4 regions of the Pseudalkalibacillus sp. A8 genome follow, and region 4 is predicted to be linked to each of the others. Evidence: riboswitches for the same ligand, from Rfam matches in the RefSeq annotation. Region 4 holds a riboswitch; each other region holds the start of a gene.
The links. Region 4 has a riboswitch for S-adenosylmethionine ahead of ACJROX_RS09290 (homoserine O-acetyltransferase). Riboswitches for the same ligand answer to the same signal wherever they lie in the genome.
Positions count from the first base shown of each region.

Region 1 (7,799 bases), 190 kb from region 4:
GTCTTCGCTGTAGCGAGGTCCGTATGTGACACCTCTGCCTCTTTCCCCATATCCTTCAAAGCCGCATTTACATTCATCTCCACAATCATGCTGCTTCCTAAACCATTTCCGCATACCACTAATATCTTTTTCATTTTCTAGTCCTCCTTTATTGTTAAGCAGTAATAGCTTGATTGATCAATTCAACCACGCTCGTGCGATCTTCTGATAAAATCAACCGATCGACGTTTTCCTCGTTTGATAACAGTTCTGTCAATTGAGCCAGCGCTTTAAGATGCGTCTGGTTGTCTATTGCCGCCAGCACGATGATGAGCTGCGCCTGATGTTTCGTTTGTGAGGAAAAATAGACAGGCTCTTTCAACCTCAACAGGCTCATCCCCAATCGCTCGACACCTGCTTCTGGCCTGGCGTGTGGAATTGCGATCCGCGGGGCGATCACAATGTACGGGCCAAGCTCCTTCACATTTTCGATCATTGCCTCTACATAATCCGAACGGATCGAATCCAGATCGACCAAAGGTTGTGCAGCGAGCCGGATCGATTCCTCCCAATCAGCTACACGGTCTTCGAGCTGGATCGTTTTCTCTGTTAATAATTCATTGAGCATAGGTTTCCGCAGCTCCTTTGTTTTTGGTGACTTTGTTTTCAGCAACTCCGATAATTCTCTCTTCAATTCCTCTTTTTCGTGTATAATTGCGTGTCGTTCTACGACTTCCAGCACCCGATCCGGCAAATCCTTCGACCTTGTATCCTGACCAAAGAGCTCATTCATCCGCTGGAAGACGTACTCTTTTTCAGTAGTGGATAAAATGGCCGGTACATGGATGACTGGAATGCTTTTCGGTTTGATGAAATTTGTGGAAAAGATCACATCCACATCGTAATCATTCCTCTGGAACTCTCTCATGGAAAGCGTCTCGATGACTTCAAGTCCTGTAATCAGGTTTTCCAATTGTGCTTTCAGCATGTTCGAAGTGCCGATTCCATTCTCACACACGATGATCGCCCTGTATTTCGTCTCAACCTGCTTCTTTTCTTTTGTAAGCCAGCCTCCAAAGTGCAAGGTGATGTAGGCGATTTCCTCATCAGGAATCGATTGGCCCACATAATACTCCAGGTGAAGCATAACCCTTTTCGTCAAATGATAGATATCCTGATAGTTCTCCTGGATGCTTTGGGACAATTCGTTCCCGATCTTTACGCCATATTTCAAGCGGTAATAGGTCGGTTTAATATGCGAAATGAGATTCTCTTTAAGCCCCTGCCGATCATCAAAAATGACACAAGCATAGGTTTGAAAGTCCGAAACCATTCTGCTGACAACTTGTTGAAGCCCCTCCAGTTCACTTTGTGCATAACGGCTGAAATCATCATGATGGACTTTCGAGCCAAGAAGATTCATCGTGATGAAGCAAATCTCATCTTCAGGAAAATGGACTTCCCACATTTCTTCCAGTTTCTTCGCGATATGCAAGGCAGCCTGATAGGCTTCCGTCTGTTGGAGAACGCTCTTCTCTTCAGGGTCGACAGTAACCAATCTTTGCAGATGGATCCGCTTTAGGATAATGAAAATTTGAAGCGATAAGATCTCGACCATCTCATCGGTAAGCGTCAATCCCAATTCTTTTTCAGCATCATATAATAGCGTTTTGACTGAACGTCTCTTATCCTGCGTCGAACCTATATCCTCAAGCTGGATCATTCGAAGGATTTCATTTCGAACATTAGGCCATTCTTTATGTGAAAGGACTGTGGAGAGAAGGTCTGATAACATTCCTCTCTTGTTTTCCTCAGAGCCATCAAGCACATAGCCTGATCCGGGTTTGTAGTGTAGCTTGAGGTCGTTTCTACTGAATTCTTGCTTGATCGACTTGAGGGCTTCCGCAACAGTACCCCGGCTCATACCAGTGACCTCTATAAATCGATCCATAGAGGCTTCCTGCTCTTCAAGTAGAATGATAGCTTTGATCAGCTGTTCACGCTCTTGTTTGGATAATTGATATTGCCATCCATCAAACCCATCTTCATGATGAACCTCTACTTTGGACCTTGTTTTCCCAGGTAAGTATAGGCCCTTGCCACGGATATTCTGGACCGGCTCCAAGTCCTGATTTTCCAGCCAATTGTTGATTTGATGGAGATCATAATAGATAGTGCGTTGAGAAACCCTCATCTTTCTGACTAATTCTTTTGTCGGGATGGGAGTATAGGATTGTTGAATGATGGATAACAAGTGTGCACGCCTTTTATCCAATACCATGGGGATCCCCCTTATCTACAAATCTATTTTTGCATATTTGTACTTCAATGAAAGTGATGATCATCATCTACCTATATAATAACGCTTATATCAAGCCAATGTAAGTGTTTCCAATGTGTAAATGTTGTAAATTCAAAGTTTGCAAGATTATACTCTATATAGTCTGAATGGAAAAAGACCATATTAGATGTTCACTCTAATATGGTCTCTATGGCCGTACTTGAGCTGATTTTGGCCGTACTTGAGCCTAATTACCTCCATTACCAAACGCAACATGTATCAGTCTCAAGTCTTATTTAAAAATATGGCCCTGGATTGTTTTTCTGCCTCCATCTGCATAGTAATCTGAATATACATCGAAAAATCATACATGGAGGATGCTATTATCATGAACAAGTCAAAGAACAGGTTAGGATTACCTGTAGTAACACTCTTTTTATTAGCATTGTTAGGGATTCCTCGTGTAATCGCTCATGATCTGAATTGGGTGGAACCTGGGGGCCTGTCCAATATGCTGCTTGTGTTTATTCCCCCGCTAATTTGGTTAGGAGTTGTAGTGAAGAAAACGACCAAGCCCTTTAAACCGCTTTTATTGATTGGAATATTCTACGGAATCCTATTAGGCTTCACCCACCAACTGTTATGGACCTCAGTTTTTGATTCGTCACCTACTTTAGGTAGTACTTTAAGCGATGTATCCGTATCAACAAACGCTCTGATCACGAGAATGTTTGGATTCATCAGCAGTTTACTTACTGGAACGGTGGTTGGTTTGATAGTGGGACTAGTCGGCTCATTCATTAATTCTATTCGTGGGGTATCTACCAGAAAAACCTGAGGGGGCGCAAATGTCCCTCAGGCTTTTGTTAGTATGCGAGATTATGAATTTGTACTTGCGTATTTAAGCTTCCGTTTCACTGCTGGTTGGGTACCGAGGCATACCGTGACCATGGTGAGAAAACCGAAGATCGATCCATAAAAGAGAGCGATGAACAGATTCTCAACAATACCGAGACTGGTCAGAATAATGTAAAGGCCAGCTCCCCCGATTACGGATGCAATGGCGCCATATTTATTGGCATATGGCCAGAAGTAACCGAGTGCAATCGGAGCGACAATCCCACTGATGATCGCAGATGTTCCGAATTGGGTCAACAGAGCCAAGGATTCAGGTCGCTCGATCGACAAGTACAGCGATGCGACACCGATCAATATAAGCGAATACTTCGAAATCTTCATGGCCCGATCATCGACGATCCCTTCCGTCACATGTTTGTTTTTCAACAAAAACGGTCCAACCAACGGCTTGAAAAGATCGTTCCCGATACTTGACGAGATCCCAAGATACAGGCTGTCCGTCGTCGAAAGGATCGCTGAAATGATGCCTGTCACCATGATTGCAACGACGATCGGATGAAATGCCTCGATCAGGTACAACGGAATCGCCTTATCTGCTGCATCCAAGTTCGGCAGGATGACACGGGCAGCAAGACCGGCAAAGACCGTCAGCGTCGACAACAAGAACAATGAGATCCCGGCAGACAGTGTGAACGGCCGCAGCTGTTTCGCATCATCGAGCGTCAGAATTTTATTCATCAGATGCGGCAATAGTACGAAACTGAACAACAGCCACTGGATGGACAGGATCGAAAATCCGCTTGAAAAAGGACCGTCACTTGTTGATGTCGCGGATAGCAATTGCGGACTTGCCGAAGCAAGCTGTCCTTGGAGCTTACCGAATACCCCAAGGCCGCCTCCGATCGTCCATAGCAATGAAACGAATATGACGACGGATGTGATCGACATGATGATGCCCTGGATGCCGTCACTTACCAACTGCGCGAATGCACCGCCCCAGCCGACATAAAGGATCGTAATCACTACTCCAAGTACGACTCCCCACGTATATGGGATACCGATGATCGTTTCGAACATCGTCGCAAGACCGACGTTCTGACCGACGATATAATAAACGTTGAACAGGATCAACAACGCGACGAGGACGCGGATGGTGCTGCTTTTATAACGAGAACCGAGCCATTCCGGGAGCGTTACGACCCCTCCGTTTTTTTGACCGTATTTCCAGAATGTCTTGCCGAACAAGAGCAGTCCGAACCAGGAGACGCCGAAACAGCCGAGGGTCCACCATAACGCAGAGTACCCGTACGTATACGCCCAACCTGGCACCCCGAGGAAAAGATTGGCACTGGCATAGGATGCCCCGAAGCTCATCCCGACGATCCACGGATTCACCTTCCCTTTCGCGATTGTGAACCCGACGAGCGTACGGCTATGGACAGCTCCTTTCTTCCCGAGCCAGATGACGAATATGAAATAAGCGATGAGCAGTGTGATCGTTATCCAGATAAATGATGTCGCGTATGATCCCATTTATGATTTCCCCTCCTTACTTTCCTTCGGGTATAGGTGATTCCATAGTCCAAGTCCTACAATCCAAAATGCTGCAAGTCCGATAAAATAGAAAGTTAACATGCTATCCCGCCTTTAAACCGTTTCAAGTTCTTTGCGCTTACGATATTGTGTTCCAGTATGTGTGTCAGGGAGGTGTGTCTTCCCAGATCCGAACAATTTCTCCCGATAGGTTCCTTCTTCATAATCCTTTTGAACGAGGCCTCTTTCTTGTAAAATCGGTACGACCAGCTCGATGAAGTCCTTGAATGTTCCCGGTGCCAATGTATAAGCGATATTAAAGCCATCGACATCCGCTTCCCTTACCCAGCGTTCGAGTTCATCAGCGACTTGTTCCGGTGAGCCGACGACAAGAGGTCCGCGTCCACCAAGCCCGACATGCTTCGCCAGTTCCTCCACCGTCCATCGTTTTTCCGGATCGGCTGTCGTAAAGATTTCAACCGCTGACCGCATCGAATCGTTCTCGATATATTCAAGTGTTTGGTCCGGTTCCAATTGTGAATAATCGATCCCAGTCCAACCGCCCAGGAGCGCCAATGCTCCGTCATAGCTCACGTAGCTCTTCTGTTCTTCATGCTTTCGTTTCGCCTCTTCTTCCGTCCGGCCGACGATCGGTGTAAACACAGTGAATACCTTGATGCTATCCCGACCACGTCCACTCTCTTCTGCCTTTTGACGGATATCATCGACCGTCTTTCTTACGATCTGTGGTGTCGGACCTGCGACAAAGACACATTCCGCGTGGTGTGATGCGAATTTCCTTCCACGAGGTGATGCTCCTGCCTGGTAAAGGACCGGCGTACGTTGCGGTGAAGGATCACAGAGATGAATACCTTTGACGCGGAAGTGCTTCCCATCATGATCGATCTCATGCACTTTTTCAGGATCGGCAAACACTCTCGTATCTTTGTCGTGCTTAACCGCATCGTCCTCCCAGCTGCCTTCCCACAGCTTATAGACCACTTCCAGGAATTCCTCCGCAAGCTCATAACGGTTATCATGCCCGATCTGCTGGCTCAGTCCATAATTCCGTGCAGCACTGTCGAGATAGGAAGAAACGATATTCCAGGCAACCCGTCCGTTTGTCAGATGATCAAGTGTCGAGAACCGTCTTGCCAACGTGTAAGGCTGTTCATAGGTCAACGTGTACGTAAGGCCGAAACTGAGATTCTTGGTCGCTTGCGCCATCGCTGGAACAAGCAGAAGCGGATCATTGACCGGAACCTGGACACCCTGGCGTACTGCAGCGTTCCGACTTCCTTTGTACACATCGTAAACACCGACGACATCCGCCAGGAACAGTCCATCGAATTTCCCTTTTTCAAGCAGTTGTCCGAGCTCCACCCAGTAATTGATGTCGTTATAACGGTCCGATTGGTCCTCCGGGTGCGCCCATAACCCCGGTGATTGATGTCCTGCACAAGCCATATCAAATGCATTCAACAGAATTCGTTTTGTCATTTCTTCTCCTCCTCAAGGATTGTTGTAAGTTTTTTTGAAAAAGAAAAAACCTCTTCTGAAAATAAGAAGAGGTCGTTGGTCACGTCTAAGGCTCTTCTTATCTTTCAAGCGTAAAAGCTTGCTGGAATTGGCACAGTACTTTGATAAGTCTGTTGCCGAGGCTTCATCGGGCCAGTCCCTCTGCCTCTCTGGATAAGAAATCACTATTCATTTAGAGTCGGTGGTACACGTGCATCCTCCTTTTATAAAATAATAAAACCCCTTCTTAAAAAGAAGAGGTTGAGAATACAGAATCACTCGGCTCTTCTTATCTTTCAAGCATTGGATGCTTGCTGGAGTTGGCACAGTGCTCTAAAAGCCTGCTGCCGAGGTTTCACAGGGCCAGTCCCTCCACCTCTCTGGATAAGAAAAATTCGTTCAGATGAAATTTTTAATATGATTCATAATTTACTACTTACACTTCGACCTGTCAACAGGAAAATTGAATTTTAAAAATATTTTATCAAAAAACTATTGTAATAGCTTGAGAAATATACTCGCTTTCCGCTAGCAATCCGCAAGTATGAAGCGTCCATAGAGCAACTCTATCCGTTTTTTCCGCTCGACTGTCCGTATGAAGCGTCCATAGAGCAACTCCATCCGTTTCTTTGCCCTCGACTGTCCGTATGAAGCGTCCATAGACAACCTATCTGTTTCTTTGCCCTCTACTGTCCGTTGACTACGATAATTAATGGAAGCAGCAAGTTATCTGAAGTGAACTGAAGCTCTGTTCCCTGTACCGCCCATTGCTCTCCTCCATAAGGGAGGAAAGCGTCGAAATAGATCTGTGTTGTTGAAACGGTTCCAGTAATTTTCCCACAAACTTTCAGAAACAAAAAATCATGATAAGTACAAAGTAAATCACCATTTTATCCCCTTAAGCCAGTTCAATATATTGGCCTTCCGTTCCTTTTTCGGCCGATCATCTATACATCGATTCAGGATCGCTTCATGCGGCGAACAGATTGGACACAACTGGAAAATTTCATAAGGAGGAAAATAAGATTGATAACGAACAAAATGTTTCTCAATAGAGCATCACCTCCAAGAGCATGATACTCTATTCTATTAAACTAGCAGGAGATCGGTTTGTGCTGATGATAGAGAAAATAGTTTTTTCAGTCAATAGAATGACTTGATTTTAGGCTTTGTACTCTTCATTGTTGATTTCTACGAAATTTCGCTATTGAAATATCAACAACATAGCGGCATCTAATTTTAAAAGTCTTCATTCATGTCGATGCTTTCTATGAATCTGACAAACTCCCGTACCATATTCAAATTCAAGGATTCCTTATGGTATAGCATCCACGTTTTCCTCAATAATGGTTCTTCCTCTTTTGTATTCAGATCGATGGTATATAATCCTTCCGTATCTCTTAAAATCATGCTCGGCATGATCGCATACCCTAAACCGTTAAGCACCATCTCCTTACACGTATCGACCTTATCCACTTCGATATTGATCAATGGGGGATGTGGATAATTTTCAGACCACCAGTCATCGATTACGCTCTTTAGAGAGTATTCGGACCGATAATCGATCCTCGGCAATTCGGGGAGTTCATCCAAATGGATCGGTTCCTTGGAGACGATACATATCGTTTCT
Region 1 covers NZ_CP174509.1:1,601,583-1,609,381, reverse strand. The annotation lists gene ACJROX_RS08315 (PTS sugar transporter subunit IIB) at 1-134, opposite strand, end outside; gene ACJROX_RS08310 (BglG family transcription antiterminator) at 155-2,260, opposite strand; gene ACJROX_RS08305 (hypothetical protein) at 2,649-3,098, shown strand; gene ACJROX_RS08300 (sodium:solute symporter family transporter) at 3,140-4,651, opposite strand; gene ACJROX_RS08295 (LLM class flavin-dependent oxidoreductase) at 4,766-6,151, opposite strand; SAM riboswitch class I at 6,246-6,350, opposite strand; SAM riboswitch class I at 6,456-6,560, opposite strand; gene ACJROX_RS08290 (hypothetical protein) at 6,856-7,026, opposite strand; gene ACJROX_RS08285 (LysR family transcriptional regulator) at 7,409-7,799, opposite strand, start outside.
Region 1: linked by a shared signal. The riboswitch ahead of ACJROX_RS08295 (LLM class flavin-dependent oxidoreductase) and the one ahead of ACJROX_RS09290 (homoserine O-acetyltransferase) in region 4 are both predicted to bind S-adenosylmethionine.

Region 2 (7,799 bases), 1.6 Mb from region 4:
AGCAGCATTCAAAACCCGCTACAAGAGCATGGCATTTTGCCGGGACGAGTTTTGTTTTTGTATGTATCTGTGTTTCGTTCCTATTCAAAATTTCTGGTATATGTTAGCTGCACCTATCATCGCTTATTCATTTGCTTGGATCAGTCATTTTTTTATTGAAGGAAACAAACCTGCCACATTTGGGCACCCATTTTGGTCTTTACGGGCTGATTTTAAAATGTTCGGATATACATTGACAGGCAGTCTGGAAAAAGAATTGGAAAAGCAGCAAATCAAAAGGTCCGCATAGAAAAAAAGGGACCGTTGAAAAATTCTCTACGGTCCCTTATCACATATGTAACACTTAATATTCCATAATATCACTTTTGACAAGCTGCTGAATTTCCTCAACTAACTGTGAAGCTGGGATATCCAAATGTTCTGCTAAAACGAATATCGTTTTCAGTGTCGGCATACGCCGGCCTCTTTCGAGTAGACTTATGAAAGAACGATCGTAGCCAGTCAATTCAGCAAGTTTGAACTGTGAAATCTTCTCAACAGTCCGGTGCTTGCGGATTACCAGCCCAACAGCTTGTTCAAGTTTCATACCAAAAATCCCCCATTACAATCCATAAAATGACAGCGGACTATAGTCAACGTATCTCTATTTTAGTATAGGAGTGTCGATTGAACAATAAAATTATTAGGAATAGCAGAACCAAATTTTCATTTGTGCATTTATTGCCACTTTTTGTTGTTGGATCGGGGTAGGTCCAGCAGCTTGCAGCATTTGGGTTTTATATAAAGGCGCTATTTCTCTCTCTTTTAGTTCGACGACCTTGACCGGTACTGGGTTTAACCGGACTCCCATTTGTTGAGCGAGTGTTACTGCTTTTCGTATACCATCCTGGTAGGCGATTGTTAAAGCCTTTAAATAAAAAGCCTTAGGATTTGAAACATCGAATGAGATGTCCCTAGCGAAATTTGCCCCGTTCCGGATCGCCGCATCATAAACGTTACCAGCTGATTGAACATCATTGATTATTACTCTGAACAAATGTTCCACTCTAAAACCCTTGAAGATCGATTGCCCATTTTCATAAGCGTAGATCGGTTGGATCGTGTAAACCAATGTTTCAATTTGATTGGATGGTATTCCTAAATTCAATAATGCATTCAGAACTTGGGTGGACCTTCTGGCATTTTCAGCAGAGGCTGTTTTAACATCAGGACCTTCCGTGATAACTCCTATTGTAAGCGATATCTCATCAGCATCAATTGTCAATTCACCATCACCATAAAGCTCCATTACTGGTTTTGAAGTTTTTATATTTTCATCCCACTTCGGAAATGGATAGCTGCTATTCATGTGATCACCTCTACAATTTTCCTTTTGTAAACTATATTCATTACCTTTTTAAACATGTTCCTCTGATGATGATTATACGTAAGATAAAAATCCTTAACAGTAAAATGAGCATTTTATTGACATTCTCCTAAAAATGAATTATTATATGATTAACGCCGATAAAGTTGGTTATATAAATGGTGGATAGATTGAAGTCGTAGCTGCAATTGTGTGGACGAATTTAATTGTCTCACAGTCATGCGGGTGCGGTTTTTTTATACAGTCAGAATGATAAATATAACGGTAAACTTTTGGTGAATTTGTAAGATTTTCAGGAGGTACAGTATATGAATACTGGTACAGTAAAATGGTTTAACGCAGAAAAAGGTTTTGGTTTCATCGAAATTTCAGAAGGTAACGACGTATTCGTTCACTTTTCTGCAATTGAAGGTGACGGATTCAAAACTTTAGAAGAAGGTCAAAACGTTTCATTCGAAATCGTTGATGGTAACCGCGGACCACAAGCTTCTAACGTACAAAAAGTCTAAGTATTAAAACTTGAGTCTTATTGGGTGGCATACGTTAGTACGCCACCCTTTTTGCATTTTCTGGGTCCTCAAAAAAAAGACCTTCCAAGAAAAATTGGTTTAAGCTTCCTTTGTGAGAAGAATCATAAAGGGTATTATGTGCTCTACAAAGCGTGCACTAAAAAATGTTTAATCCACATTTTCAACCCCTCTTTTGATCTCCATTTAATCTATTTTTTCAGACAAGGAAACAATTTGAGTAGAAGGGAGTTAAAAGCACGTACGGTAACTGAATCACACTGGCGCGGCCGAGGAGTCGTAAGGACGGAAGAGAGGCAGGGCTTTCGTTGTTTGAGTTATTTTTCGCAATCAGTTGGGTTGTACAGTGGAACTCACAAAATATATTGCATATCACTATCCACCACTTTAGAGAGCACGGAACCTCGGCTGGTATGAAGTTATTGAATCTCACGGAATGACTTACCAGCTAATACATATGAACAAATATAGACGTAAGAACGAGACGACAGTAAAGGCGTCTTTTTTTTATACGTTAAGAAGGAATAACTTTTCAGCGATGTAGCTAATCGACGTAGCAGAAAAGTTTACGAACGAAGTATAAGTGCAGCTAAGGCTCAGCCTTCGCCAAGCCCGAGTATTCTTTTTGTCTTATAATCAAGGCTGATTAGCTATAAGTAAGATTTTGAGAAATGAGTCGAAATCTAAATCCATTAAGGGCAGAACAAAGGATTGGTTGCATCCTGGAGCTTCCTTGTCATATCGAATAAAAAGGCCATTGCCACAGGATAGCTTCAGGCTTTCCTTTAAGCTCACTTTTGCTTTTAGGATTTAAAGGCAACTTGGAACCGCTCGGAACTACTTTCAGAGGCAATTCAATCGCTTGTTATGCTTCAGTCGAAGTATTGAAAGGGAGGGTGATTTTTAATCATGGAAGGAAGGAGTTTGAGGAAGTGATGTTCCGCTGTAACGGACTTGGGCTAAATGAATACAAGAGGAAAAAAATCCAGCGTTAAAAAAAGTTCTTAACCTGGGCATTTAAGACTAGTTTTGATTTTATTGTTGACAATTCCTATCGAACTACTGTAAAATTCAAAAAAATAAGTTGAATCACTTATCAAGAGTGGCGGAGGGACTGGCCCAACGACGCCCGGCAACCTGCTATTGCAAGGTGCTAATTCCAGCAAAATGGAATTCCATTTTGAGAGATAAGGTGCATACCATTTGGTGTACGTGAAACCAGGTCTCTCATTTTTGAGGGACCTTTTTATTTTTCTGAGGAATTCCAAACCTGGTAATTCGTTTGAAGAAAGGAGAGTAGAGAATGTCGAAGGAGAGAGATGAATTAAAAAACATTGTGCCCCGGATAAATGAAATGTTGAAGACTATGAAATTTGGATCCGTCACCTTGGTTGTGCAGGACGGTAAAGTCATTCAGATTGAAAAGAATGAAAAAGTGAGAATAAAATAAAGAGTCTTGTGACAATGACAGTTTCAACAGCAAAACAAACAGATAAGGAATATATTTTAGTTGAAAAGAAAGAAAATGTAGCAACGATAACTTTAAACCGACCGAATCAGTTGAATTCAATAAGTGATTCACTTGCCCATGAACTGGAAAAAACGTTATGTGAGGTTGAAGGGGATAAGTATGTGAAAGCTGTCATCCTCACAGGCGCCGGTAAGCATTTCTCATCTGGTGTAGATCTAAGGAAAGCGTCCGACTACCCGACACGATTGGAGAGGAGCCATCAGAGGTTTGGCGAGCACACCTCGAATTTTTACTGAGAGTATCATTGAAATTATGGTCACTTAAAAAGCCGGTGATAGTCGCTGTTGATGGGAATGTGCTCGGAGGAGCTGCAGACTGGGTATTAAGTTCTGATTAAGCGATTGCATCCGAAAGTGCTAAGTTCGGTGAGCCTGAAATACGCTTCGTTGCAGCACCGCCTACACTCATGATGCCGTGGGTCATTGGGATCCGGAAGGCGAAGGAGTTACTTTTGACTGGGGATGTAATTGATGCTTATGAAGCACGTGAAATTGGAATTTTCAATAAGGTGGTGAAAAAGGAGTAGCTACAAGACGAAGCTTTCAGTTTAGCAAAACGTATATAAAAACTACCTGCATCTGCTGTAAAGCTTACAAAGCAATATCAACAAAACGTTCGAACTGCAAGTGATTCGGGAGGCTCTTGACTACAATGTAGATACTGCGATTTCGATGTTTTTCTTAAACACGGAAAAAGATTTAGAGGGTGTAGGGGTTTTGATAAGAGAAAAAGGTTTTCTTAATAAAGGTAAGCAGACAAGTGAACAATGAATAAGAACTTCAGAATGGCTTTCAACGCGTTAATAAAGTCTCTCTTTTCGAGAGGCTTTTTTATTTCCCTTGAGAATAAAAAAGCTAATGAATAGACAAGAAAAATTGTCCGCATGGTTTGATTAATTTAAAATAGAGGAAAAAGAGTAAAAACGTCTTTATGGAGGTCATTAAAAGGTGCAGAGAAATAAAGAGTTGCATAAGTTCCTTCTTGATAAAGCAGAACAGCTTACAGAAGATTGGTATAATACTTTAGAGAAAAGTGATCCTACAGGGGTATATTCTTCTACCGATCCTGAAGTCATTAGGAATTTGAAACAGCAAAATTATGAATTTCACCTGAATCTGATTGAAATATTTGATAAGGAAGAAGATGAATTTTTCAAGTATTTTGAAGAATGGGTGATTAGAACAGCGAGAGATAAGGATCATATCGAAACTCCCACCCACTATATCATGAGAGAATTCATTCGTGTCCGTAAACAATACATCAATTTGATCAATGATTTCGTGAAAATCCATCCAGATAAGTGTTCCAATGAACAAATCGGGTTATGGAAAGAAATGATCATCAAGGAATCCGATATTGCTATGGTTCGTTTTACCGAAGAAAGGAACAACTATCTTAATGATCAGTTAACTGCTCAAAAGGCGATGATCAATGAGTTAAGTTCTCCAGTGATCGACTTATCCCATAAAATAGGTTTACTACCAATCGTAGGAGATATAGATACTCATAGGGCTAAAACGATTCTTGATAGTACATTGCAGCAATGTTCCGATCGCCATATTGAACATCTTTATATCGATTTATCGGGTGTATTCATGGTCGATACGATGGTCGCCCATGAAATTTTCCAATTGCTGTATTCACTAAGATTGTTAGGGATTGAAACAACTTTATCGGGTATTCGCCCTGAAATTGCGCAAACTGCAGTTCAATTGGGAATCGACTTTGATAATGTGAATATAACGTCAAAACTTTCAATTGCTTTGACCACTAACGAATGATAAAAAATATGTTAGAAAGAGGCGCTTAAAAAAGCGTCTTTTTCATTTTATCCAGGAAGAACTTCTAAGGGTGTTTACCTTTAAGGATGATTGGGAAAAGTCCAAAAAAGGAGGAGGAACCATGTTACTAACTCAAAAACAGATCGAGAATTTCAAAACTCAATTACTATCGATGAGGGAAGAAGTTCTCCAGCGAAACAAAAATAGAGAGGAAAACCTTGATATTGACCAAGTAAGGGGCAATGAGAACCATATGGGGAATGCTGGTACAGCTGAATACGAGCACGCAAGGGAAATGACGCTTTCGCAAAATGATGAACAGTTAATAGATGAAATCAATGAAGCATTACAACGAATTGAAGAAGGTACATTCGGCATTTGTGTTGATACTGGGAAGGAAATTTCAATTGAACGATTAGAGGCCGTCCCTTATGCTAAAAGGACGATCGAAGCACAGAAGGAATATGATCAACAAAAGAACCCAGTTGATGAAAGCCTTAATAACAAACGAGAAGACAACTCACAAATGATTGACCTGATAGAAAAAGAGCATGAATGACAAGGCACTTACTAACACTTTTCTTTTATCAATAATGAGATCACATCACAAGTAGAATTAAGTGAGTGGTCTCTATTTACTTTACCATGTCATTTTGAGTCCTATGTTCAATTGGCACTATAATGGGAATACATTAAAAAAGCAATGAATTAAAGGAGGTGCATTGTGGTTTCTTTAGACCAATCTGATAGCAAAGCCAACAGGTTAATACAAGAAAAATCGCCTTATTTGTTACAACATGCCTACAACCCAGTCGATTGGTATCCATGGGGAGAGGAAGCTTTCGAGAAGGCTGAACGTGAAAATAAGCCTGTTATGGTTTCTATCGGGTATAGTACTTGTCATTGGTGCCATGTGATGGAGCGTGAATCGTTCGAAGATGAGAAAGTGGCAAAGCTTTTGAATGAGAGGTTCGTAGCCATCAAAGTCGATCGTGAAGAACGGCCGGATATTGATAACATCTATATGAAAGTGGTACAGGGAATCACCGGACAGGGTGGTTGGCCCCTGCATGCTTTCCTGACTCCGGATCAGAAACCGTTTTATGGAGGTGTCTATTTCCCTAAGAAGAGCCGGTATGGCCAACCTGGATTCATCGATGTGATCACTCAGCTATACAATCAATACAAAGGCAACCCGGAAAAAATTAAGGATATCGGAGAGAAAATCACGAATGCCCTGCAGGAAAAAATGAAGGTGGAGCATGGAGAGCAGTTGGATGAAAAGATTCTCCGCGATTGCTACAGTCAGCTTAGCGGTTCATTTGACATGACTCATGGCGGCTTTGGCCAAGCCCCGAAATTCCCAACACCACCCTTGCTAACTTTTTTATTGAAATATCATCGTTGGTCCAACGATGGACGTGCTCTCCATTTTGTGACGAAGACGTTGGATTCGATGGCGGATGGCGGAATTTATGATCATGTTGGATACGGATTTGCACGGTACTCAGTAGACGAGAAGTGGTTGGTTCCACACTTTGAAAAAATGCTCTATGACAATGCATTGCTTGCAAACACGTACATCGATGCATACACTGCAACTGCTAATGAGGTTTATAAACGTGTTGCAAAAGAGGTCCTCTCATACGTCCAACGCGATATGACCGATCCAGCATGTGGGTTTTACAGTGCAGAAGACGCTGATTCCGAAGGGGAAGAAGGCAAGTTTTATGTTTGGAGTAAGGAGGAAATCATTGTTCACTTAGGGGAGGAAACAGGACAACTTTTCTGTGAAGTTTATGATATTACAGATGAAGGGAATTTCGAAGGAAAAAACATCCCGAATCTGATCGATTCCCGTTTTGACGAAATTGCTGAAAAACAAGGGATTTCAACCGGAAATTTAATGAAAAAGATGGGCGAAGCGATGCAGGTTCTCTATGGTATTCGCAAGAAGCGTGTCCATCCTCATAAAGACGATAAGATATTGACCTCATGGAACGGGTATATGATTGCATCATTCGCTAAAGCTGGGAGAGTATTTGCAAATGACAAGTATACGGAAACAGCAGAACAGGCATATCGATTCGTCGAGGAAAACTTGATCGAAGGGAATCGTCTGAAAGCACGTTTTCGGGAAGGGCAGACGGCATATGACGGTTATTTGGATGATTATGCGAACTTCGTATGGGCGTCGATTGAATTATATGAAACGACTTTTGAGATCCGCTATTTAAGAAATGCAAAACAATTTACAGATGACATGATCCGATTGTTCTGGGATGAAGAGAGCGGGGGCTTCTATTTCTCCGGCCATGATTCTGAGCAATTGATCTTACGGCCGAAAGAATTACATGATGGAGCAACGCCTTCAGGAAACAGCGTGGCAGCAAACCAATTGTGGAAGCTTGCGAAATTGACCGGTGAAACGAAGTATGAAGAAAGATTAGACAAACTCTTCACAGTATTTTCTGAAGATGTTTCCCATTATCCCAGCGGTGCAGTTCATCTATTGGAAGCTTTCATACTGACGAAGCTGGATGGTAAAGAAGTAGTCGTAATAGGTCCCGATAAGGGTGGAGACCGTCAGTCAT
Region 2 covers NZ_CP174509.1:3,393,265-3,401,063, reverse strand. The annotation lists partial or broken gene ACJROX_RS17510 (Mpo1-like protein) at 1-289, shown strand, start outside; gene ACJROX_RS17505 (helix-turn-helix domain-containing protein) at 344-586, opposite strand; gene ACJROX_RS17500 (SIMPL domain-containing protein) at 683-1,348, opposite strand; gene ACJROX_RS17495 (cold-shock protein) at 1,675-1,875, shown strand; SAM riboswitch class I at 2,984-3,087, shown strand; gene ACJROX_RS17490 (YezD family protein) at 3,197-3,343, shown strand; gene ACJROX_RS17485 (enoyl-CoA hydratase/isomerase family protein) at 3,358-3,660, shown strand; gene ACJROX_RS17480 (enoyl-CoA hydratase/isomerase family protein) at 3,765-3,950, shown strand; gene ACJROX_RS17475 (STAS domain-containing protein) at 4,372-5,205, shown strand; gene ACJROX_RS17470 (TraR/DksA family transcriptional regulator) at 5,327-5,764, shown strand; gene ACJROX_RS17465 (thioredoxin domain-containing protein) at 5,930-7,799, shown strand, end outside.
Region 2: linked by a shared signal. The riboswitch ahead of ACJROX_RS17490 (YezD family protein) and the one ahead of ACJROX_RS09290 (homoserine O-acetyltransferase) in region 4 are both predicted to bind S-adenosylmethionine.

Region 3 (7,799 bases), 2.7 Mb from region 4:
AAGCAATTAATCAATATCAAGAAGGACAAGGCAGCAGGTTTCTCACATTCGCCGATATGGTCATCCGCAGACGTGTGATTGATTTTATCCGTAAAGAAGCTCGACAAAACAGGTATATTTTTCTCGAGCCTGAGGAAACCGATGAAGAAGGTCGTATAGAAGACAGCTTTGCAGAACAGCAAGCCGCGATCAGCCACTATGATCAGCAATTGCAAGTAGAGAATCGTGTGTATGAAATCGAAGAGTATCAAGAACTGCTCAAAGATTATGGCATTACTTTCAAAGTCTTGAGCAAGAACTGTCCTAAGCATATTGATGCTCGTGAAAATGCAAAACAAATCGCCCAACTTTTAGCGGAAAACGAAAAATTGGCAGGATATTTAACGGAGAAGAAGCAACTCCCGATAAAAGATTTATTAAATATGGTCTCTTGCAGTCGTAAAACGATTGAACGGAATCGAAAGTATATAATAGCGATTGCATTGATTTATATTGGAGGGTACACAGCGCTTAGATCTTACATTGAGCCCTCCTGACATCCTACAGAAGGGAGGGACCAATGAGTGAAACGCGGCTTGATTATGGAAGTTTCCAAGCGAAAAGCTGTAATTTTGACAAAAGATGGCAGCTTCGAGCGTGTCCGGTTGAAAAAAGGAGAAAAGCCTGAGGTTGGACAGGAATATATATGTCCACCCGAAGTTTCTGATGCGTTTTTTCAGCCTAATAGGAAGTTATTACCTTCCTTCTCTCTTTCTTTAGTAGCAATCATCGTATTCATGTTATTCGCTGGCGGAATGCCCTTCCAACAAAATAAGGCATCGGCAGCCGCATACGTGAGTTTCGATATCAATCCAAGTATAGAAGTGGCAGTTGATAAGGAATTGAATGTCATCAAGGTTCGAGCATTGAATGAAGATGCTGAAAACCTGCTTGATGGTTCAACTGACTATGAAAACGCGTCTTTATTGTTATTTTCTGATTCATTATTTGAAACTCTGAAAGAATATGGATACTTCGATACTTATGATGATCTATTGATCGCGTCATCCTTAGATGAGGACTACGTATCACCTGAAATGCGTAAGCGATTAGAAGATTCCATCGAGAAACTTAAATCCAGCAAATATATCGAAAATACAGGTGTTATTCTATCCGTATTGGAAACTACAGAAGCTAACAGAAATGTTGCGAATGAAAATGGTTTATCCATGGGGAAATACCTTGTTTTTCAAGATGCTTTGGCAAAAGATAAAACACTCACCATCCAACAGGTCAGTTCAACTCCTTATTCTGAACTGAAAAAGTTGATGATGGCGAAAGATGAAGAAGTTGATGAAGATAAAGAGCAAGCCTTGCCGGAAACAGTACCAGATGACCGTTTATATCAAACCAATCATACCAAGACAGATAAAGCAAACAATGGCCTCGTTAATAAACCTGAAAAGACATCTGATACACCTGAAAAACCAGGATCAGCAGCTGCAGATGTGGCAGAAAATAAGGATTCTACAGATGACACGAAGCTAGAAAGTGTAGAAAACGAAAAAGAAAATGCTACGTTGGCAGAAGACCCTGTAACTGACCCGAAAAATCCGGTATCAGGTCCGGCTAAAAAAGAAGTTGAAAAAGAAAACGAGAAAGAAAGCCGGAGCGATTCAAACAAAGGGAAAACGTCAAAAAATAACGACGATGAAGATGATTTGCAGGTGAAAATTAAATTAGATCTCCAGGGATTGGATAAAGATGAGTTATCTCCCCGGGAATTAAGGTTAATTGAAAGCCTGCAAATCAACATATTCAATGCTGATGGTAAATCACATGGCAATGGAAAATCGGAAAAGAATAGAATACATCCTCAAGAAGATAAACATAAAAAAGAAAGTCATGGTAAAAGGCCATGACGCTTTGTAGTGTTTTATATACATAATAGTTGAATAGGTGCAGTGCCAGACAAACCCAATTATTGATGGAGTCTGGCATTTTTTGTATCCATTAAAAGTACAGGACGCTTACATATAAGAGATTGGAGTGAGTTTCTAGCTGAAATTATCGAAAAGTGCGAGAGAAACTGTCGAAGGATTATAAAAGGACAATCGGTTTATCCATAGAAATTATCTACATATACAACCGTCTATTTAATTGGACAACAATTGGACTAACTTCATCTTTTGGAACTTTTTTAAAAGTGAGGGAGAAGAAAATGCGGATCAATAGCCTTATTCATTTTTTTTCAAAAAGATTTGAAGAACAATCTTACTTGTCCCCTTTTTTTCGATTGAATGATTATTTTGTTTCCCTTTCCAATGAGGAGGAATGCGTCTCCATCCATTTACGTAAGCGTTCATGTAAAGTTATCATGAAAGATGAGATAGACCAAGAAGTCATTCTTATATATGGCGGATTGAACGCACTCAAATCCCTCGTGGAAGGTGAAATGAAATTAACTGATTTGATCTCTCAAGGCAAGATTGAAACAGACGCTACTTATAGAACGATTTTAAAGCTGGAATCCATCTTCTACCTAATGAGGAAGCAGTCGAGGGATGCCGGTTAAAATGTCCTGAAACGAATCTTGATCAGTGTAGCGGAATTGAACCCTATGATGTTTATCTAATAAAATTGTAGTCGGTACAGATTGGCAGCGGAACTGATCGTATATTTTGGTTCCTTCATCCAGAAGAACTGGCACGGTGATATTACTCTTTTCGATAAATTGGTCCCTCTGTTCAAGTGAACCCTCCCTACCTGTTACATTGATCGACAATATAGCAATTTCCGTGTTTTTCATCGATTTATTAAACTGGTCAAGAAGTGGTAACTCTCTCATGCAATCTGGACACCAGGCTACCCAAAATTGGATGATCACAGGCTTATCTTTAAAATCTGAAAGGCTAATCGTACGCTCTGTTTTATACTCCTTAAGGCTGAAGGAAATGGCTTTATCCATATGACTTTTTAACTCCTTATCCCTTATTCGAATGATTGTCTATGTTGAACGTACCATAATGATATGTGTAACTACCAACAATATCTTAACCCGCGACACAAATTTGTCACATTGTGACCTTTTTGAGCAGGAAGATTACTATTTTAATTATTGACACTTAAAAATATCCCATGCTACAATGCATTCATGTTTAAATAAAGTAAAGCGGTAAAACATTTTTTGATATATAAAGAATCTTATCGAGAGCGGCGGAGGGACTGGCCCTGTGAAGCCCGGCAACCAGCAAACCGACTTTGGTTATGCGAAGGTGCCAAATCCTGCAAAGTGTAATGCTTTGGAAGATGAGATGGAGAGACTGAACTTTTCAGCCTTTCTGCTCGTTTTCAGGGCAGAAAGGTTTTTTAGTTTCTAAAGAAAATTTATAGCTTTCTATATTTAGATTGCTCCATCACGCTTTCTTTAGTATTTAGAAAACAGACTTTAGCAGAAGATAAGAGACAGAAAGGGCTGAACATCATGATTACGTTAAAAAATATCAAAAAAGTTTTCCATACAAAAGATGGTGTGGTCAATGCAGTCGACGGAGTCAATTTGAATATTAAAAAGGGAGAAATATACGGTGTGATCGGATACAGCGGGGCCGGCAAGAGTACGTTGATCCGAATGTTGAACATGCTGGAAAAACCGACTGAAGGCTCAGTCGACATAAATGGCGATCCCCTTACAAGCTTCAATAATAAGCAGCTCCGTATTGCGAGACAAAATATTGGAATGATCTTTCAACATTTCAACTTACTGTGGTCTCGCACTGTACGTGAAAATATATCCTTCCCTTTGGAGATCGCAGGGGTCAAAAAAGAGGAACGGAACAAGAGAGTCAACGAATTGATCGATCTCGTCGGCTTATCCGGAAGAGGAGATTCTTATCCCTCACAGTTGAGTGGAGGGCAAAAGCAACGTGTAGGGATAGCAAGAGCCCTTGCTAATAATCCAGATGTCTTGCTCTGTGATGAAGCAACTTCAGCTCTGGATCCGAAAACCACAGATTCCATTTTGAATCTTCTTGTAGACATCAATCAAAAGCTCGGATTGACAATCGTACTGATTACGCATGAAATGCATGTCATCCGAAAGATCTGTAACCGGGTAGCAGTGATGGAAGATGGACGAGTTGTCGAAGAAGGACCTGTTCTTGAGGTGTTCAAAACACCGAAGCAGACAATTACGCAGGATTTTGTAAAACAAGTTACAGAGCCTGAGGAAACAGAGGAGACGATTCAACACCTTATACAAAAAGGTGATAACTCTCAAATCGTCAAACTGACTTTTGTAGGTGGAACAGCTGAACGCCCACTCATAAGTGATCTGATCAGAAAGTTTGAGGTCAACGTCAATATTCTCCAGGGAAAGATTTCTCAAACAAGAGATGGGGCATACGGAACACTGTTCGTGCAAATTGATGGTCAGCCTGAGACTGTAAAAGAAACCATCTATCATATTCAACAGCAGGAAGTGGAAGTCGAGGTGATCACAAATGTTGATAACACTGTTTCCTAACGTGGATTGGGAAGATATGTGGGAAGCGACACTTGAAACACTGTATATGACAGGGATTTCGGTAAGTGCAACCTTCCTGCTTGGAATCATATTAGGTTTATTATTGTTCCTTACTGAAAGAGGCAACCTGTGGCAGAATAGGCCGATCCAATTGGTGATTGCTGCAGTCGTGAATATTTTCAGATCGATTCCGTTCATCATTTTGATCATTCTTTTAGTGCCTTTTACAACCTGGCTGGTAGGAACGATGCTTGGGGCAAATGCAGCATTGCCAGCACTGATTATCGGGGCAGCCCCATTCTATGCAAGAATGGTCGAGATAGCACTGCGAGAAATCGACAAAGGTGTCATTGAAGCAGCGAAATCAATGGGGGCTACAGATGCACAAATCATCTATAAAGTCCTTTTACCTGAATCATTGCCAGCCTTGATCTCCGGGATTACTGTTACAGCCATTGCGCTAATTTCGTATATCGCAATGGCTGGTGTAGTCGGAGCTGGTGGGTTGGGAACCCTGGCTTACCTGGATGGATTCCAGAGATACCAGAATGACGTGACGTTCGTCGCAACCGTGATCATTTTAATCATTGTCTTTATAATCCAGTGGATAGGCGATTTCTTAACACAAAAAACAGATAAACGATAAACATGGAGGGAATACATCATGAAAAAAATCATTACACTTTTAACAACTGTCTTCATCATTTCTGTACTCGCAGCTTGCGGTAATGGCGGTTCAGGCGGAGATGAGAAGGAACTTGTGGTGGGAGCTTCGAACGTTCCACATGCTGAAATCTTGGAAGAAGCACAGCCGTTACTTGAGGAAAAAGGGATCAAACTGGAAATTGAAAAGCTCCAGGACTACGTAACACCTAACAAAATGCTTGCTGCAGGAGAATTAGATGCGAACTTCTTCCAACACGTACCGTACATGGAATCCCAAATGGAAGACAACAAGAGCTACGATTTTGAAAATGCCGGTGGCGTCCACATTGAACCAATGGGAGTCTATTCCCAAGATTATAAAAGCTTGGATGAACTACCTGAGGGCGGCACTGTCATCATGAGTAACTCTGTCGGTGAACACGGCCGTATTCTAAGCTTGCTTGAAAAAGAAGGTCTGATCAAATTGAAGGAAGACGTAGCCAAAACCGATGCTACTGTTAAAGATATCGCGGAGAACCCGAAAAACATCAAGTTCAAGACAGATGTAGAAGCCGGGTTGCTTCCGAAAATCTATAAAAACGGTGAAGGGGAAGCTGTTGTCATTAATACCAACTATGCGATCGATGCAGGTCTAGATCCACAGAAGGATGCCATCGCTCTTGAGGGCTCCGATTCTGAATATGTGAACATCGTAGCCGTCAATAAAGGACACAAAGACGACGAGGCGATCAAAACACTTGTTGAAGTACTTCAATCTAAAGAAATCCAAGACTTCATCAATGAAGAATACAATGGTGCAGTCGTTCCTGTAAAAGAATAATTTCCTAAAAAAGAGTGCTGACTTTATCGGCACTCTTTTTATATGATGTTAACCACTTCGATTGCCCGAGTTCAGATATGATTACAAGACAACACTTCGTTTGGTTTGTGAGACCTTCAAACGCGAAATTGAGTTTGAGGTTTCAGCTTAAGCTTAGTACTTCATAAAAGCTTTATGAGACACTTCGCGCTTGAAAAACAGGAAGTAAGTGCTCCATAAAAGCTTCATAAGACACTTTGAATGCGAAAAACAGTGTGAAAGTGTTTCATGACATTATTAAAAAAGCCTTCATCTGGAGATTATTTCTCGCGGATATCTTTCTGACAGAAGAATCATACTAACTAATGATGATTTTATCGTATGAGGAGTGATCAAAGTGAATCAGAATGAAATACAACAAGGACAACCAGGAAGCCCTACAGAAGCGGCTTTAATGGATTACAAACATGGTTTAGGAATCTTCACTGAAAAGATGCCAGACCTCGCAAGAAAGTACAATGCTTTTACTGAATCCTGTTTCAAAGCAGGGAAGCTGGGAAAAAAAGAAAAGCAATTGATAGCGCTAGGAATCAGTATCTACTCCCAGGATGAATATTGCATCATCTATCATACAAAAGGATGTCTTGATCAAGGCTGTTCTGAACAAGAAATTTTAGAAACAGTTGGTGTATGTGCAGCTTTCGGTGGCGGTGCAGCTATGAGCCAGTCTGTCACACTTGTCCAGGAAGCGATGACCGATTTGAAACAAATGAAGCACTAAAAAGTCAGATTCCTCAGAATATCGAGAAAATGGGATATATGAAGTGGATATATATAAATATAGCCCCTAATATAACCCCATCACAGTTTAAAGTGGCATAAGAGTAATAATCATTCTATATCATATTTGGCGTTTTAGCTTCATATTGATAGGGTATAGAGTGTAGTGAAATTTTATAAAACTTGAAAGGATTGATTCATTATCCACCCTATTGACACGAACCATACTGGTGAAATGGAAAAAGCCATGCATCAGGCACATGGTATAGGCTATGCAGAATATGATCGTAGTCTAGAAAAACGTCTAAAAATCGAGCGTAAGAGAGAGCAGGAGTACAAGGAAAGCCAACAAATGCTCAACGAATTTACGGGTAAAGTCAATAAGTCTTAATGAACAACAATCAAGAAACATTGTAATAAGAAGATATACGTGTATATAACAAGGACCTTATCGAATACTGATAAGGTCCTTTCATTGTATATAAGCACCCATAGAGAGCAGTTGAAGGAAGGTTTGATTTCAATAAGAAAGCTTTATTCTCAATTAGCATTTGAAATCACCGATATTTTCTAGATCGATATTGAGAATTATTTTAATTTGTTATAAAATTAGAATGATACTAAATTATAATAATCACGATTATTTCATTTTAGGTTGTTTTTCGTTACAATGTAAAATGGAGTAGTGATAAGAAATATGAAATTGGAGGGTTATAGTCATGACTGCACCAAATTTAAAGATTGAGAATCTACACGTTTCTATTGAAGGAAAAGAGATCATTAAAGGCCTCAGCCTTGAGATAAACGGTGGAGAAATACATGCAGTAATGGGTCCGAACGGAACAGGTAAATCAACACTTGCATCTGCTCTGATGGGCCATCCGAAGTACGAAATCACAGAAGGGTCAGTCACCCTAGACGGTGAAAACGTTCTAGAGATGGAAGTCGATGAACGTGCAAAAGCAGGTCTATTCCTTGCAATGCAATACCCAAGTGAAATCAGCGGTGTAACGAATGCTGACTTCCTGCGTTCTTCAATCAATGCTCGAC
Region 3 covers NZ_CP174509.1:4,489,647-4,497,445, reverse strand. The annotation lists gene sigI (RNA polymerase sigma-I factor) at 1-536, shown strand, start outside; gene ACJROX_RS23105 (anti-sigma factor domain-containing protein) at 564-1,901, shown strand; gene ACJROX_RS23100 (hypothetical protein) at 2,057-2,554, shown strand; gene ACJROX_RS23095 (TlpA disulfide reductase family protein) at 2,522-2,947, opposite strand; SAM riboswitch class I at 3,181-3,295, shown strand; gene ACJROX_RS23090 (methionine ABC transporter ATP-binding protein) at 3,464-4,504, shown strand; gene ACJROX_RS23085 (methionine ABC transporter permease) at 4,482-5,150, shown strand; gene ACJROX_RS23080 (MetQ/NlpA family ABC transporter substrate-binding protein) at 5,169-5,990, shown strand; gene ACJROX_RS23075 (carboxymuconolactone decarboxylase family protein) at 6,424-6,750, shown strand; gene ACJROX_RS23070 (hypothetical protein) at 6,985-7,140, shown strand; gene sufC (Fe-S cluster assembly ATPase SufC) at 7,469-7,799, shown strand, end outside.
Region 3: linked by a shared signal. The riboswitch ahead of ACJROX_RS23090 (methionine ABC transporter ATP-binding protein) and the one ahead of ACJROX_RS09290 (homoserine O-acetyltransferase) in region 4 are both predicted to bind S-adenosylmethionine.

Region 4 (7,799 bases):
AAATATTGTTTTTACCTTTATTTCAGATGCCGTCTGGACACCATCGGGCAGCAGATGCGCTCATTGATTCCATTCAAAGTTCAGATGAAACGATCACTTGTAGGAAGATTGATTTTCTCAGCTATTGGAATGAGCCTTTGGAAAAGACGATTGGGAACATGTATTTGAAATGGATCAGCTCGCTCCCGAAAACGTACCATTGGGTATACAGGCGTTTCATGTATGAACCGAAGAATCAACAGAATACCATGTTGATCGACTATGTGCAGATGCTTGGATTTGAAACGAAAATGCTTGAGTTGTTAAAGGAAGAGAAACCCGATCTAATCGTCTGTACACATTGTTTTCCATCCGCTATCGTAAGCCGTTTGAAACGGAAGCACCAACTCTCGATTCCCGTAGTGAATGTATATACGGATTTTTTCGTCAATGGCATTTGGGGAAAGGAGCACATTGATCTTCATCTCGTAAATGATGAAACGATGAAAAGAGTGCTGTTGGAGAAGCATAATGTAGCTGAAGAACAAATCTCGATCACTGGAATCCCGACAAGTGACGAAATGGTATCTTTAACAACCCGTTATCTGTCAGATAAAAAGCATATACTTGTAGCCGGAGGAAGCAGCGGAATCGGGAATATCCTTCCTTATTTGAGAAGTATCCGGGAAAATGCGCGATATCAATATACAGTTTTATGTGGAAAAAATGATAAGCTGTTCAAAGAATTGGAGTCTTGGAATCTAGCGCATATCAAGCCGAAAGGATATATAGAATGCAGGGAAGAGATGAACATGCTTTATGAACAGGCTGATGCAATCATTACAAAGCCAGGCGGTATCACGATCAGTGAAGCTTTGAAAAAGCGTTTGCTCATTTTTGTGCACACTGCTTTGCCAGGACAGGAGCAATACAACTTAAGAGGTTTGAAGGAGAAGGGGCTGATTATGGAGCTTGATGATCAGCCATCTGAAAACGAAATTGCACTTATTCTTGAAAATGAATGGCGAAGGAAGCAGATCTTCAGCAGAATGGATGACTATCTGATGTCAACAGAAAGCTCAGCTATGAAAGAAATCGTCAAGTTGATGGATTCTCCCGCCATGCTCAACATGCAACCGGGGTAAACGGAATAGCTTCAGCCTTTAATACGCGAATTGATCTATTTAAAAAGCCGACAGTTTTTTGTCGGCTTTTTGTGTTAGGATAATGGTAGAATATAGTAAAAAAGCGGTAAAAGTACGTAGGGGGAGAGATTGTTGAAAAATCGATTAAGTATATCCGGAAGTACGATCATGTCTGATCCTGATCAATTTGAAAAGTTGTTTTGGGAGGGGATCGAGGACGTTGAAATCGGTGAATTTGATAATCAACCATCGTTTGATCGATTTTTGAATTTGTGCAGAAAAAAGAATGCAGTTTTTGGTGTCCATTCTCCTCTTTTCAGGAACGGAAGCAAATACGATTTGATCGAAAAAGTTCAAGTGGAGCCGGAATATGCTTGGGCACAATTAGAAAAAGAAGCCGAAAAACTATCCAGGCTTGGAGTAGAATATATTCTTGTCCATTTTCCTTATTTTAAAAGCAAAAAGACTGAAAAAGATCCGAATATGCTGATTGAATATGGGTTGAAAAGGCTGAACGTAATCCAGGAAAAATACCAGATTTCTATCGTGTGTGAACCAAAGCTTGGTTTTCAGCGTTCTCCTGATGGCATCCGTTACCTGCATCAGTTTCCTGAAAACACGTGGAAGAAGTATGGTTTGAAACTTTGCATCGATATCGGGGATTACTTGATCGCAACCGGAAAACATGCAATGGATTACATTTCGAAATGGGAAAAACATATTCATGTCGCCCATATACATAACGTGGCGTTCATAGGTGATAAATATATTTGGACCCCCGTCCATCCTTCCTATGAGGGAAACCTTGAGCATTACGAGCTAGAACCGATTCTTCGTTATCTGGCGGGGATAGGAGGCATCAGATTCGTATTCGAGTATACTCCACATTTGACCCCAAGTGATGAGTTCGTTGCAGAAGGGTATGAGTGGGTGAAAAGCATAGTAAAAGATGAGACGTGCCGGGCGAGGTAGATCTTTGTTTTTGTTTGGCGTGATTAAGTGGGAAATCGGCGCGATTCTACCTGATATCCGCGTGATAATCTTGAAACCCGCGCGATTATCCGGAAATCTGCGTGAATCCATCCAGAACCCCCGTGATTTAAGACGGCGTGATTCCTTACCCCTGAACCTAACGGAGAAGGACGACGATTTGTCGTCCTTCTTTAGCGGTTATCTTTAAAAACTGGCTCTCTATCTTTAAAATATAAAATTATCTTTAAAAAACATAAATTATCTTTAATCCGACGAAAATATCTTGAAAACGGCGTAATGGCGGGTGTTCCAGGTTGGGAAAAGTCGATGGAAAAATTAAATTTCGCTGTTGACACGTTTTTTCCGTCATGCTAAGATTCAAATCAAATAATTTAAAAATTAAATGATTTCAACTCTTATCAAGAGAGGCTGAGGGACTGGCCCGATGAAGCCCGGCAACCATCAAACTTCGGTTTGAAAGGTGCTAATTCCTGCGGAACGCACTGGCGTTTCGGAAGATGAGAGAGACAAATGTATTGATAATTTGGCCTCTCTGTCTTTTACAGAGAGGCTTTTTGATTTTCATGAAAAACAAACGGCATTAAAAATAACAAAGGAGGCCTGACATTGAGGAAGCCCAATTTTTATAAAACAGGAACGGTGCAAATTCCGAACTTTATATTGGAATCCGGGGAAAAACTTGATGAAGTGGAACTCGCTTATGAAAGATGTGGCCCTCGGAATGCACCAGCCATTCTGGTTTGTCATGCGTTGACGGGGAACCAATATACAGTCGGCACCTCAGATGAACCTGGTTGGTGGCACGGATTGATCAAGGAAGGCGGCTACATCGATACGAGGCGCTATCAAGTCATCACTTTCAATGTACTCGGTGGCTGTAACGGTTCAACTGGTCCGGCATCAGTCAATCCGCAAAGGGGGGAGCCCTATCACAATAATTTCCCCAGCTTGACAGTCCGGGACCTGGTAGAAGCTCAGTTCGTAGCACTGAATATCCTCAATATCAATCATTTAAGGGCAGTTATTGGGGGATCGCTCGGCGGGATGCAGGTCCTCGAATGGGGAGTCATGTATCCTGAATTCATCGATAGTATTTTCCCGATTGCTGTCACGCCTCAGTTTAGTGATTACGCGATTGCATTCAACCATATTTCAAGTCTTGCGATCCAGCAAGATCCTGCCTGGAGCGAAGGAAAGCTTCCGAAACAGGGACTGAGCCTTGCACGGATGATCGGGATGATCACTTACCGCTCAGATGTCCTTTTTGAAGAACGCTTTGAGCGGAACCATATCATATCGGAAGGGCTCCCAACGTACGATATTGAATCATACTTATCCTATCAAGGCCAGAAGCTTACCGAGCGCTTTGACGCCAACAGTTATCTTCGTCTGCTCGAGGTGATGAACAGCCATGATCTGGGACGTGACCGAGGCGGCATAGACCATGCGATCCAGCAACTGCAAGTTCCTGTATTTGCGATCAGTTTTACAAGGGACCTGCTTTACCCGCCTGAAAAATTGCATGAATTCGTGAAAACCATCCAACAATTCGGTGGCACTGCAGAATTTTATGAAGTCGATTCGAAATTCGGTCACGATGGATTCTTGGTAGAGTTCGAAAAATGGGGGTACTTCGTCGAGGAGCAGTTGGCAGAACTGGATGTAGAAGATGCGAGATTAGAAGCTTGAAGGATTAATGATAAATCACAATATATAAAATATAAAAAATGAGGAGTGAATGACATGAGTGAAGAAAAAAAATATCGTTTTGAAACAGTAGGGGTACATGGAGGACTGCAACCTGATCCTGCTACAGGTGCACGAGCGTTGCCGATCTATCAATCAAATGCTTACAAGTTTGATAATACAGAACATGCTGCAGACCTTTTTGGACTTAAGGAAGAAGGGTACATCTATTCACGAATCGGTAATCCGACGGTCAATGTTGTCGAAGAACGGGTGACCGAGCTTGAAGGAGGGCTTGGTGGATTAGCGTTCGCAAGTGGAATGGCTGCTATCTCAGCAGCGATCTTCAACATTGCCGAGACAGGTGATGAAATCGTCTCAGCTTCGACTTTATACGGTGGGACGTATAACTTGTTCTCGACCACACTCCCTAAACATGGGATCACAACTCATTTTGTCGATCCGCAGGACGCAGAAAATTTCCGCCGTGCAATCACCCCGAAAACGAAAGCGATCTTTGCGGAAACGATTGGAAATCCTGGGCTGCATGTGCTTGATATTGAAGCAATCGCGAAAATCGCACATGAAGCCGGTATTCCACTCATCGTCGACAACACGCTTGCTACCCCTTATTTGTTAAGGCCGATCGAGCATGGTGCAGATATCGTCGTCCATTCAGCTACGAAATGGCTTGGTGGTAATGGAACGACCATGGGGGGGGTCATTGTCGATGCAGGGAAGTTCGATTGGAATTCGCCGAAATTCCCTGGATTCACAGAACCGGACCATAGCTACAACGGTATCGTATATGCGGAAGCGCTGCCTGAAGCTGCCTTCATTGTGAAAGCACGTGTCCAGCTTTTACGGGATACAGGAGCATCGTTAAGTCCATTCAATGCTTTTCAGCTTGCGTTAGGATTGGAGACATTGCATGTGCGGGTGAAAGAGCATGTAGCAAACGCTAGGAAGATTGTTGAATACCTCGAGGGACATCCAGGCGTGGATTGGGTGCTCTATCCTGAACAAGAGAGCCATCCATCGAAACAGCTTGCGAATAAATACTTGCCTCAAGGCGCTGGATCAGTCGTCGTTTTCGGAATCAAAGGCGGCCGGGATGCAGGCGCATCAGTGATCAACAATGTTGAATTATGGTCACACCTCGCCAATGTAGGGGACGCTAAGAGCCTGATCATCCACCCGGCAAGCACGACCCACCAGCAGTTGAGACCGGAGGAACTGCCATCTACAGGTGTAACGGAAGATCTTGTCAGATTGTCAGTGGGAATTGAAAATGTAGAGGATCTTATAGAAGATTTAGAGCAAGCGATAGAAGCGGCGACAGGATTGGCGTCCAAGGTTGAACAAGTGAATTGAGTTACATTTAAAAAAGAATAATTGACTTCTTATCCAGAGCGGTGGAGGGGCTGGCCCGATGAAACCCGGCAACCATCAAGTTTTTGATTGAACTTGAAAAGGTGCTAATTCCTGCAGGAGCAATCCTGATAGATAAGAAGAGTGGTCGAAGCCCTCTTCTTCTTATCGAAGAGGGCTTTTTTAAATAGAGAACACAACCAATCAGGGGGACTAACAAATGACAGATACATTCAACACTTACGATATTGAAACCTTATCACTGCACGGCGGGCAGGCGCCTGACCCGACAACCGGATCACGTGCCGTTCCGATCTACCAGACCAGTTCTTATGTATTCCATGACACCGAGCATGCAGAAAGGCTCTTTGCATTAGATGAGCCTGGAAACATCTACTCGAGAATCGGGAATCCGACGGTCGATGTATTCGAAAAGAGGCTCGCGCTCGTGGAAGACGGAGTAGCGGCAGTTGCAACTTCCTCAGGTCAGGCGGCGATCACTCTATCAATCTTGAACTTAGCGAGTGCCGGAGATGAAATCGTAGCTGCTACGAATCTATACGGCGGTACGTATAACTTGTTCTCGACGACATTGCCGAGATACGGAATTACAGTACGTTTCGTAGACCCATCCAACCCGGACAATTTTAAAGAAGCGATCAACGATAAAACCAAAGCTGTGTTTGCTGAAATTATCGGGAATCCGAGTTTGAACGTGCTGGATGTCGAAGCGGTTGCTTCGGTTGCACATGAGACAGGGGTTCCGCTCATCATTGATAACACGTTTGCAACACCGTATGTTTGTAAACCTATAACGCTCGGAGCGGATATCGTCGTCCACTCTGCAACAAAATGGATCGGTGGCCACGGAACATCCATCGGGGGAATCGTCGTAGATGGAGGACGTTTCAACTGGAATTCTCCTAAGTTTCCGGGATTCACTGAACCGGATCCAAGCTATAACGGACTTGTTTATGCCAATGATTTCGGAACACTTGCGTTCAGCACGAAGCTGCGGGTACAGCTCTTACGGGATTTCGGTGCATGCTTGAGTCCTTTCAACGCATTCCTGTTGCTGCAAGGTCTTGAAACGCTGCACCTCCGAGTTGAAAAACATAACCAGAATGCGCAAGAACTTGCAGAATTACTCGAAAAGCATCCTGCAGTGGAATGGGTCTCCTATCCTGGGTTGGAAAGCCATCCATCACATGAACTCGGTAAAAAAGTGTTGAAGAAAGGTTTCGGGGCAGTCGTCAATTTCGGAATCAAAGGCGGAAAAGAGGCTGGAAGCAAGCTGATAAACAATGTTGCATTGTGGTCTCACCTGGCCAACGTTGGAGATGCGAAATCCTTGATCATCCACCCGGCTTCGACCACACATCAACAACTGTCTCGTGAAGAGTTGGAGGCGACCGGGGTAAAAGAGGAACTAGTCCGTTTATCAGTAGGGGTCGAATCTGTCCGTGATCTCATCAATGATCTTGATCAGGCATTGTTCAAAGCGACAGGGCAATCAGCGAATGGTAAAACAGAAATCGTAATCAACGATGAGGGAGTGATTCGCTGGGCACTATCCTCTCCATATGTCCGTGAAGAAATCAACGGGAAAGAGGTCCAACGACAAAAGACACTCGCAATCGTAGGTTTGAGCGGGAAAGAAGCTCGACCAAGCCACCGTCTGGCTCGGAAGATGCAGCGTCTAGGTTATAAGATCATCCCGGTCAACCCACGTGAAAAAGAGATCCTTGGAGAACCATCATACCCAGATCTTAAGAGCATTCCAGGTCCTGTAGATGTCGTCCAGGTTTTCCGGAGCCCAGAAGCAGCGATTGAAATAGCAGCAGAAGCGGCGATCACACAACCGAGAGTTTTCTGGTTGCAAGAGGGGGTCGTTTCTGAAAAAGCTGCACAGATTGCGAAGGATGCAGGACTCCAGGTGGTCCATAATCGTTGCACGTATAAAGAAGCACAGCGGCTCCGTGGAACAATTTCCACATATGCCTGTGATATTTGAGGTTTGAGGCGAGTTACGGAAATCGCGAAACCATTGGGAAGTATCTCGACAAAAAATCACGACAAACATAAAAAAAGAGGTTAGGGGAGCGAGGAAGCAAGACCACGAAACCGCGGAAGCCAGAGTATGTCAAACTATAAAACAGAATTCTCAACCGCTTGGATCTGACAATGCCGAGGCGGTCCATTCATAAATCAAGAGGCTAGGAGAAGTGGATATGGGAAAAAGAGAAATCGATACATTACCACCGTTGAAGGGTGAGTACAATCTTAAAAGCTATGAGAAAGTGAAGGATTCTTTTTCATGGGAAAAAGTGATTGCAGGTTTGCCGTTCAGTACTGATGGGAAGCTTAACGCAGCCTATGAAGTCATCGATCGTCATGTGGAGGACGGATACGGGGAAAAGATGGCGTTACATTATGTAAATGGACCTGAAGAACGGACACTCACTTTCCGACAGGTGAAAAATAAAACCGATCAGTATGCTGCTGTTTTAAAAGAAAACGGTGTCCATAAGGGTGATAGGGTTTTCGTCTTCTTACCGAAAACGCCTGAGTGCTATATCTCAATCCTTTCGATTATCAAAGTGGGAGCGATTGCCGCACCGTTGT
Region 4 covers NZ_CP174509.1:1,789,900-1,797,698, forward strand. The annotation lists gene ACJROX_RS09280 (MGDG synthase family glycosyltransferase) at 1-1,124, shown strand, start outside; gene ACJROX_RS09285 (TIM barrel protein) at 1,257-2,096, shown strand; SAM riboswitch class I at 2,510-2,621, shown strand; gene ACJROX_RS09290 (homoserine O-acetyltransferase) at 2,724-3,806, shown strand; gene ACJROX_RS09295 (O-acetylhomoserine aminocarboxypropyltransferase/cysteine synthase family protein) at 3,861-5,177, shown strand; SAM riboswitch class I at 5,204-5,316, shown strand; gene ACJROX_RS09300 (PLP-dependent aspartate aminotransferase family protein) at 5,395-7,188, shown strand; gene acsA (acetate--CoA ligase) at 7,406-7,799, shown strand, end outside.